Regions from separate parts of the Pseudomonas sp. MF08831 genome, predicted to be linked through region 1. Evidence: predicted binding sites of a transcription regulator. Region 1 holds the regulator's gene; the other holds the start of a gene.
What was found. Region 1 encodes FliA, which starts transcription of late flagellar genes. Its sites were predicted from a motif close to CTAAAGTTTNNNNNNNNNNNGCCGNTAA; they were not measured.
Positions count from the first base shown of each region.

Region 2: AC19YS_RS31635 (methyl-accepting chemotaxis protein) is a predicted target of FliA. The motif match lies at 2,801-2,828, and genes of this name have one in related genera.

Region 1 covers NZ_JCBCUX010000016.1:128,678-133,099, forward strand. Annotated here, with positions in the region: gene flhA (flagellar biosynthesis protein FlhA) at 1-317, shown strand, start outside; gene flhF (flagellar biosynthesis GTPase FlhF) at 329-1,645, shown strand; gene fleN (flagellar synthesis regulator FleN) at 1,752-2,585, shown strand; gene fliA (RNA polymerase sigma factor FliA) at 2,582-3,322, shown strand; gene AC19YS_RS27105 (chemotaxis response regulator CheY) at 3,491-3,865, shown strand; gene AC19YS_RS27110 (protein phosphatase CheZ) at 3,884-4,422, shown strand, end outside.
Region 2 covers NZ_JCBCUX010000027.1:17,183-21,604, forward strand. Annotated here, with positions in the region: gene AC19YS_RS31625 (amino acid adenylation domain-containing protein) at 1-291, shown strand, start outside; gene AC19YS_RS31630 (SRPBCC family protein) at 309-767, shown strand; gene AC19YS_RS31635 (methyl-accepting chemotaxis protein) at 807-2,687, opposite strand; partial or broken gene AC19YS_RS31640 (sigma-70 family RNA polymerase sigma factor) at 2,967-3,481, shown strand; gene AC19YS_RS31645 (FecR domain-containing protein) at 3,487-4,422, shown strand, end outside.

The DNA.
Region 1 (4,422 bases):
AGCTGCCTGTGATCACCTTGGAGCCAAGGTTGGAACAAATATTGCTCAATAGTATTCAGAAGGCAGGACAAGGCCAGGAAGAGGGCGTTCTGCTGGAGCCAAGCATGGCGGAAAAACTGCAGCGTTCATTGATTGAAGCCGCGCAGCGCCAGGAAATGGCGGGTCACCCGGTGATTCTGCTGGTGGCGGGCCCGGTCCGCGCGATGTTGTCGCGGTTTGGACGTCTGGCAGTGCCGAATTTGCACGTTTTGGCTTATCAGGAAATTCCTGACAACAAGCAAGTGACTATTGTCGCGACAGTAGGGCCCAACGGCTGAGGTAGTGGGTTATGCAAGTTAAGCGTTTTTTCGCCGCCGATATGCGTCAGGCCATGAAACTGGTACGTGATGAGCTGGGCGCCGATGCCGCGATTATCGGAAACCGTCGTATTGCCGGCGGTGTCGAGCTGACGGCTGCCCTGGATTACACCCCCTCGGCGCTGGCGCCGCGTGTGCCGAACATGGAGCTCGAAGACGAGCTGCGCAAGACGGCCTCGCGGATTGTCTCGGCCCAGGCTGAATTGAGCATGCGCGGCGACAGCGATGCCAGCACCAACCGCCAGTTGTTCGCCGGCCTGCCGCTGACCGCTGCCGAGCCGCTGGTTGAACCGACCTTCAAAGAACCGCCACGTCCTGCAGCGCCGGCCCCGGCTGCCGCAGTCGACCAGCGCGTGTTCGACTCGATGCGCTTTGAACTCAACGGCCTGCGTGAGCTGCTCGAAGTGCAGCTGGGCTCGCTGGCGTGGAACCAGTTGCAAGGCAGCAAGCCGCAACAAGCCAACCTGTGGCGTCGCCTGCAACGCATCGGTCTGTCTGGCCCGTTGTCCCGCGACCTGCTGGCGCTGACCGCCGAAGTTGAAGAACCACGCCAGGCCTGGCGCATGTTGCTGGCGCACTTGGCACGCATGATCGTCACCCCGGAAATCGAACCCCTGGAAGAGGGCGGTGTGATTGCCATGGTCGGCCCGGCCGGCATGGGCAAGACCACCACCCTGGCGAAACTGGCAGCGCGTTATGTGCTCAAGTACGGCGCGCAGAATATCGCGCTGGTGAGCATGGACAGCTACCGCATTGGCGCCCAGGAGCAGCTCAAGACCCTGGGCCGCATCCTCAACGTGACGGTGACCCACGTTGACCCGGGCCAGTCGCTGGCCAATGCCCTCGACCCGCTGCTGCGCAAGCGCGTGGTGCTGATCGACACCGCCGGCCTGCAAGCCAGTGACCCGGCGCTGCGCATGCAGCTCGAAAGCCTGGCCGGGCGCGGCATCAAGTCAAAAAATTACCTGGTGCTTGCAACCACCAGCCAGAAACAGGTTCTTACCGCTGCATATCACAGCTACAAGCGTTGCGGCCTGGCCGGTTGCATCCTCACCAAGCTCGATGAAACCGCGAGCCTGGGTGAAGTGCTGAGCCTGGCCATCAGTCATGAATTACCGGTCGCCTACCTGACCGACGGGCCGCGGATCCCGGATGATCTCCATCTGCCGCGCCGTCATCAGTTGGTCAGCCGTGCTGTCAGCGTGCAAATGCAAGAAGAGCCTAGCGAGGAAGCGATGGCCGATATGTTCGCCGACCTTTACCACAACCCCGCCAAACGGGTCGGTTAAGGCCAGGATGAACACCATGAAATGTATCTACATCGATGGTCTGCAAGCGATTCACGCGGCCAAGCCATGTAGCCTGCGTCTAAGCAAGACAAGGTAAAGAAATAAAATGGGCAGCATGCATCCCGTACAGGTGATCGCGGTGACCGGCGGCAAAGGTGGCGTCGGGAAAACTAACGTGTCAGTGAATTTGTCCCTGGCCCTGGCAGAGCTTGGCCGTCGCGTCATGCTGCTGGATGCTGACCTGGGCCTGGCGAACGTCGACGTTCTGCTGGGGCTGACACCCAAACACACCCTTGCCGATGTGATCGAGGGCCGCTGCGAGCTGCGCGATGTGCTGCTGCAAGGCCCCGGTGGCATTCGCATCGTGCCGGCCGCCTCGGGCACCCAGAGCATGGTGCACCTGAGCCCGGCGCAGCACGCCGGCCTGATCCAGGCGTTCAGCGATATCGGCGATAACCTCGACGTGCTGGTGATCGACACCGCCGCCGGCATCGGCGAGTCCGTGGTCAGCTTCGTGCGCGCCGCCCAGGAAGTGCTGCTGGTGGTCTGCGACGAACCCACCTCGATCACCGACGCCTATGCCCTGATCAAACTGCTTAACCGTGACTACGGCATGAACCGCTTCCGCGTGCTGGCCAACATGGCCCAAAGCCCGCAGGAAGGGCGCAACCTGTTCGCCAAGTTGACCAAGGTCACGGATCGCTTCTTGGATGTCGCCTTACAATATGTAGGCGCAGTTCCCTATGACGAGTGTGTACGCAAGGCTGTGCAAAAGCAGCGTGCGGTCTACGAAGCGTTCCCTCGTTCGAAGTGCGCACTGGCGTTCAAGGCTATTGCCCAGAAGGTCGATACTTGGCCGTTGCCCGCCAACCCTCGGGGGCATCTGGAGTTTTTCGTCGAGCGATTGGTGCATCAGACGAGCGCAGGACCGGTGCTATGACATCCAGCGGCTACAACCTTTACAAAAAGTCGGCACGTGACAGCCAGGGCGAATTGATCGAGCGCTATGCGCCCCTGGTCAAGCGCATTGCCTATCACTTGCTGGCACGCCTGCCGGCCAGCGTGCAGGTCGAAGACCTGATCCAGGCCGGCATGATCGGTCTGCTCGAAGTGTCGACCAAATACGACGCGAGCAAAGGCGCGAGTTTCGAGACGTATGCGGGTATCCGTATCCGTGGCGCGATGCTCGATGAAGTGCGTAAAGGGGATTGGGCGCCGCGTTCGGTACACCGCAATACGCGCATGGTCAGTGACGCAATTCGCGCAATTGAAGCAAAAACCGGTCGTGACGCTAAAGATCATGAAGTTGCGGCCGAACTCCAATTGAGTCTCGACGATTACTACGGGATTTTGAACGATACCTTGGGCAGCCGCCTGTTCAGTTTCGACGACCTGTTGCAGGACGGCGAACACGAAGGGCTGCACGAGGACGGCGCGAGTGCTCATCTCGAACCGTCACGCGACCTGGAGGACGAACGTTTCCAGGGTGCGCTGGCGGAAGCGATTGCCAATTTGCCGGAGCGTGAGCGACTGGTGTTGGCGCTGTACTACGACGAAGAGCTGAACCTCAAGGAAATCGGTGAGGTCCTGGGGGTCAGCGAATCGCGTGTCAGCCAGTTGCACAGCCAGTGCGCAGCCCGCTTGCGGGGGCGATTGGGAGAGTGGCGCGCGCGCTGACAGGCAGTGTGGGGACACTGCAGACGCTACCGCGAAGGCTTCATGCCTTCGCGGGTTCGTACCGTGGTGCCCTGGGCAGTCCTTTTTGTGTAACGCCTGTTGATTGAAATGGCGCGTCCAGGTGCTGGGCGCGTTTAAGACTGCTTGGAGGTCGAATTGGACAAGAACATGAAAATCCTCATCGTTGATGACTTCTCAACGATGCGGCGGATCATAAAAAACCTGTTGCGTGACCTTGGGTTCACCAACACGGTCGAGGCGGATGACGGCATTACGGCGATTCCGATCCTCAACAGCGGGAGCATCGACTTTCTGGTAACCGACTGGAACATGCCGGGCATGACCGGTATCGACTTGCTGCGTCACGTGCGCGCCGATGAAAAACTGCGCAGCCTGCCTGTGTTGATGGTGACCGCCGAAGCCAAGCGTGAACAGATCATCGAAGCCGCCCAAGCCGGGGTAAACGGCTACGTGGTCAAGCCATTCACTGCACTGGCCTTGAAAGAGAAGATCGAAAAAATCTTCGAACGCATCGGTCATTGATGCTGCCACGGGGGAGCTATGGAGCATAAAGAAACGTCACAGGGCGACTTTGAGTCGACCCTGAAAAAGCATGCTCACCAGTTGGTCGAAAGCCTTGAAAAAGGCCAGTTCGGCGACGCGGTGCAGTTAATCCATGAGCTTAACCAGACCCGTGACCGCGGCCTGTACCAGGAAGTGGGCAAGCTCACACGCGAGCTGCACAGTGCGATCGTCAATTTTCAGATTGACCCGCACATGCCCCAGGCCGAAGAAATTTCGCAAATCACCGATGCCACCGAACGCCTGTCCTATGTGGTCAGGCTGACTGAGGCGGCGGCCAACCGCACCATGGACCTGGTGGAAAACGCCACGCCGCTGGTCAATGGCATGGCCACCGAAGCTCAGGCGCTCAGCGTTGACTGGGGCCGCTTCATGCGTCGTGAAGTGGGGGCTGAAGAGTTTCGTGAGTTGGCGCGTCGGGTTGACGCTTTTCTGTCACGCAGCGAGCAGGAAAACCGCACGGTTTCCAGCAACCTCAATGACATTCTGCTGGCCCAGGATTACCAGGACCTCACCGG
Region 2 (4,422 bases), on a different contig from region 1:
TTGAGCTGGGATCACTACCTTGATGCATTCAGTCAGGCGGGCCACTGCTTCGAGCGGGTGAGCGTTGCGCAGTGGCAGACCGAGCTGCGAACGGTAGGCCCTGATAACGCGCTGTTTGGCGTGCTGGGCTTCTACCTGGATAACCTCGCAGAAGACATCAGCGACATCACGATGATTTGTCACGAGAACGCACGCCAGGGTGTGGAGGCGATGGGCGAGCAGTACCCGTACAAAGACCCGGCGCTGTTGCGCAGAGGCTGCGACCACCTCAAGGCCATCGGCTTTCTCTGACCGTTCAGGACATTTCCATGAATCTGCTGCAACCCGATACATTAATTCGCAACCCGAACGGCACACCGGTGGTGGCGTCTGTTGACGTCGCGTGCGAGGCCGCTGATCTGTGGCGAGTGGTGGGCAATTTTGCAGGCTTTGATGCCTTCGTTCCGGCTCTCTCGCACATCGAAATGACGGGCACAGGCATAGGCGCCTTGCGCACCAAACATTTCCACGATGGCCATTGCGTCGTAGAGCAACTCAACAGCCGCGACGACGACGCCATGTACATGACCTGGACCACACTCTACAACACCTTGGGCGTCGCCCGGCTGTGGGCTGCCATGCAGGTGGAAGCGCTTGGCACAGGATGTTCGCGGGCAACCTGGACGCTCATGGGTGAGCCGGTCGATACCACCCAGGCGGCGTTTGAACAGTTTGTGCAGACCTTCGCCGACACGGCCCTGGAGAATGTACGCCAGATGTTCAGCTGATCAGCAGGAGCGAGACGCCTCGCTCCTGCATGAGCCCGGTCAGATTTTGAAGCTGTCGACCAGTTGCTTCAGGCGGCTCGCTTGCTGAGACAGCGCATCGCAGTCCTTCAGCGTTTCGTTGAGGTTGGCCACACCCTGCTGATTCAGCAGGTTGATCTGGTTGATGTCGACATTGAGGGTTTCAACCACAGCGGTCTGCTCCTCGGTAGCCGCCGCGACCGACTGGTTCATGCCATCAATCTCGACGATTCGCTGCGTCACGCTGACCAGGCGCTCGCCGGCCTGGTTGGCCACTTCAACGCTCTCCTCGCTGGAGGTCTGACTGGCGTTCATGGTGGTCACGGCCTCACGCGAGCCCACTTGCAGCGACGTGATCATCTTATGAATCTCTTCGGCGGACTCCTGGGTACGGTGAGCGAGGTTACGCACTTCATCGGCAACCACGGCAAACCCACGCCCGGCTTCCCCGGCACGCGCGGCCTCGATCGCGGCATTGAGCGCCAACAAGTTGGTTTGCTGGGAGATGCCTTTGATCACATCAAGGATGTGGCCAATGTTGTCGGTGCTGGCGTTCAGGGTTTCGATCTGAGTGCAGGACAGGCTGATCTTCTGCGACAGTTCCGACATCGCCAGGATGGTTTTCTCCACCACCTTGCGCCCGTCGTCTGCTTGTTCACTGGCACCACTGGCGTGCTGCGAAGCATCAGCTGCGTTACGCGCGATTTCCTGGGTAGCGGCACCCAGCTCGTTGATCGCCGCGGCCACGCTGTTGGTGCGCGCGCTTTGCTCGTCCGAGCCGATGATCGAGGCGTTGGACGACGCCATCACGCGTTGGGACAGGTCATGCACTTGACGCGTTGCCGAAGACACCTCGGAAATAGAGGCGTGGATACGCTCGACGAACTGGTTGAAAGCGCTGCCCACCTCGCCAAACTCGTCCTTGCTGGTCACGTCCAGGCGGCGAGTCAAATCGCCCTCACCCTGGGCAATGTCCTGCATGGCCACACCCATGGTGGTCAGCGGGCGCAGCAGTACTTGGATCAACAGGCTCAACAACACGGCAATGGCGACGACGGCAATCAACATGGCGATCAATGCCGAAGTACGGAACTTGCCAAGTGGCGCGTAGGCTTTGTCTTTGTCGATCGACAGACCGATGTACCAATCTGCACCGGGTAAACCGCTGATTGGCGTGAACGAAAGAATGCGATCCTGGCCATTGAGAACAACGTCCTGGCTGACCTTTTCGATACGCAGGTTGGTACCTGGGTAGATGTCCTTGAGGTTTTTCATCACATGGTCCTGGTCAGGACTGACGATGACCTGGCCATCGGCGCTGACCAGGAACGCATGGCCGATCCCACCGAAGTCTACCGAGTTGATGATCTTCACCAGGGTTTGCAGGCTCAGGTCACCGCCGACCACACCCAACAGCTCACCGTTCTTTTTGACGGGCAGAGCAATGGTTACGATCTGCCCGCCGACTGCGGCCATGTAAGGCGGAGTCAGCATGGTTTTATCGGCAGCCACCGCCTGCTTGTACCAAGGGCGCTGACGCGGGTCGTAATCGTCAGGCATCTTCGCATCAGGACGCTGGGTGAACACCCCGTTGGTTTGCCCGACGTAGGTGAACTGGAAGTTCGAGGTGAACGCTGGCTGATCAACCAAGCCAGGAAGATCGGCCTGGCTGCCCTGATGGGCAACGTTTTGCGCCAGGCTTTCGAGTACCAGAATGCGGCCACTGAGCCAGTTCTGCACACTGCTGGCCGTGAGTTCGCCTGATTGCTGGATAGACGACTCCAGGTTTTGCTTGATAGTGCTGCGCTGCAGGTAGTCGTTGTAAAGCGTGAATAACGCGAACGCGAGAACCACGACGCCTGATGCGGCCAGCAGAATTTTATGACTGAACTTAAGATTCATTTCATCGACTTCTTTTGCCAAAGGGGGATGAGCGTGCCGAGTGGAACATTCCATGTAACGGGATAGGCGGACTCTGCGACCGCTCTATTTCGGTGCACGCATGGCTCGTCAGGCTTTCGGCCAGGCCAGGATAAATCTTAGAAATTTGTGAGAAGCATCCTGATTTTGAGTAGGAAACCGACCGACGGTAGATCGGTAGGCGTCGGCGTTGCAAAATTTTTCAGCCTCCCAGACAATGCGACTAATTATCATTTGTGACGTTTGGCCGAGCCTGTGTGAATGCCGACTACTGAGTACATCCCTTGTGAACGTGTTGTGCAGACGCTTTACAGCACCCATCACAGCTGGCTCAACCGGTGGCTGCGCAGCCGCCTGGGCAATGCGGCGGATGCAGCGGACCTGGTCAGGACACGTTCGTGCGCTTGCTGCAAAAAACCGAACGCCTGGAACTCAAAGCCCCTCGTGCCTTTCTGCGAACCATTGCCAGCGACCTGGTGATTGATCATTGGCGGCGTGAAGACATCCAGCGCGCCTACCTCGAGTCCATTGCCCATCTCCCTGAGGCGTTGGTCCCCAGCGTAGAAACGCGGATATTGGTGTTGGAACTGCTGGAGGAAATCGCCCGCCTGCTGGACGGATTGAAGCCGAAAGTACGTAAGGCGTTTCTACTGGCTCAGTGTGATGGGTTGGCGCACAAGCAGATCGCGCTGCAGATGGGGGTGTCGTTGCGAACAGTGGAACGGTATGTCGCGCAGGCGCTGTATCACTGTTACGTACTGCGTTATGGGGCGTGACTACGATGGATAATGCCGCGCGCTCCGGACCAGATCCTCAGGTGGTCAAGCAGGCCATCGCTTGGGCACTGCGCCTGCGTAATAACCGGGCCAACGTGCGCTTGCATGCACAATGTGTGCGCTGGCGCGAAGCGCATGACGACCATGAATTGGCCTGGCAGCGGGTACAGGCACTGCAGCAGGAATTGAGCAGCCAGATGGCCGCGATCCCCGGCGCGCGCGTCGCCTTGGAAAACGTTTCGCAAGGCGTGGGCCGGCGGCAGGCACTGAAGATGTTGTCTGGCGTCATGTTGGTGGGCTCCGCAGCCTGGTTAAGCCGCGACCTCACCGGCTGGCAGCGCTGGACGTCCGACCTTGCGACCGCCACCGGGGAACGGCGCAGCGTGCAATTGCAGGATGGCGCTCGTTTGCAACTCAACACCGACAGCGCCGTGGACCTGGATTTCAACGCGCAGCAGCGTCTGATCACGCTGGTTCGCGGGGAAATCCTGGTGACGTGCGGCGCGCCTTCTTCGGCGCCACTGCTGGTTCAAACTCGGCACGGCTTGTTCGAAGGTATCGACGGGCGCTTTGCCGTGCGCCAAGACAGCGATTGCACCCGCTTGAGTGTGGTCAGTGGCAACGTGGCCATTCACTCACCACACTCGGCAGACGGACTGTCGACTCAAGTCCACGCAGGAGAGAGCTACCTCGTACATCACACACATGCCACGCTGGCACCGCCGCTGGATATGGACATGGGCGCCTGGGTCGATGGGCTGATCGTGACACGGAACATGCGCCTGGCTGCCTTCCTGTCGGAGGTGGGGCGCTATCGACCTGGTTATCTGGGTTGTTCGGCAGAAGCCAGCGACTTGCGGTTGTCAGGGGTTTTCCGGCTGGAGGACACGGATAAATTGTTGGCGATCGTTGCACAGACGCTGCCTGTTGAAGTGCGCTAC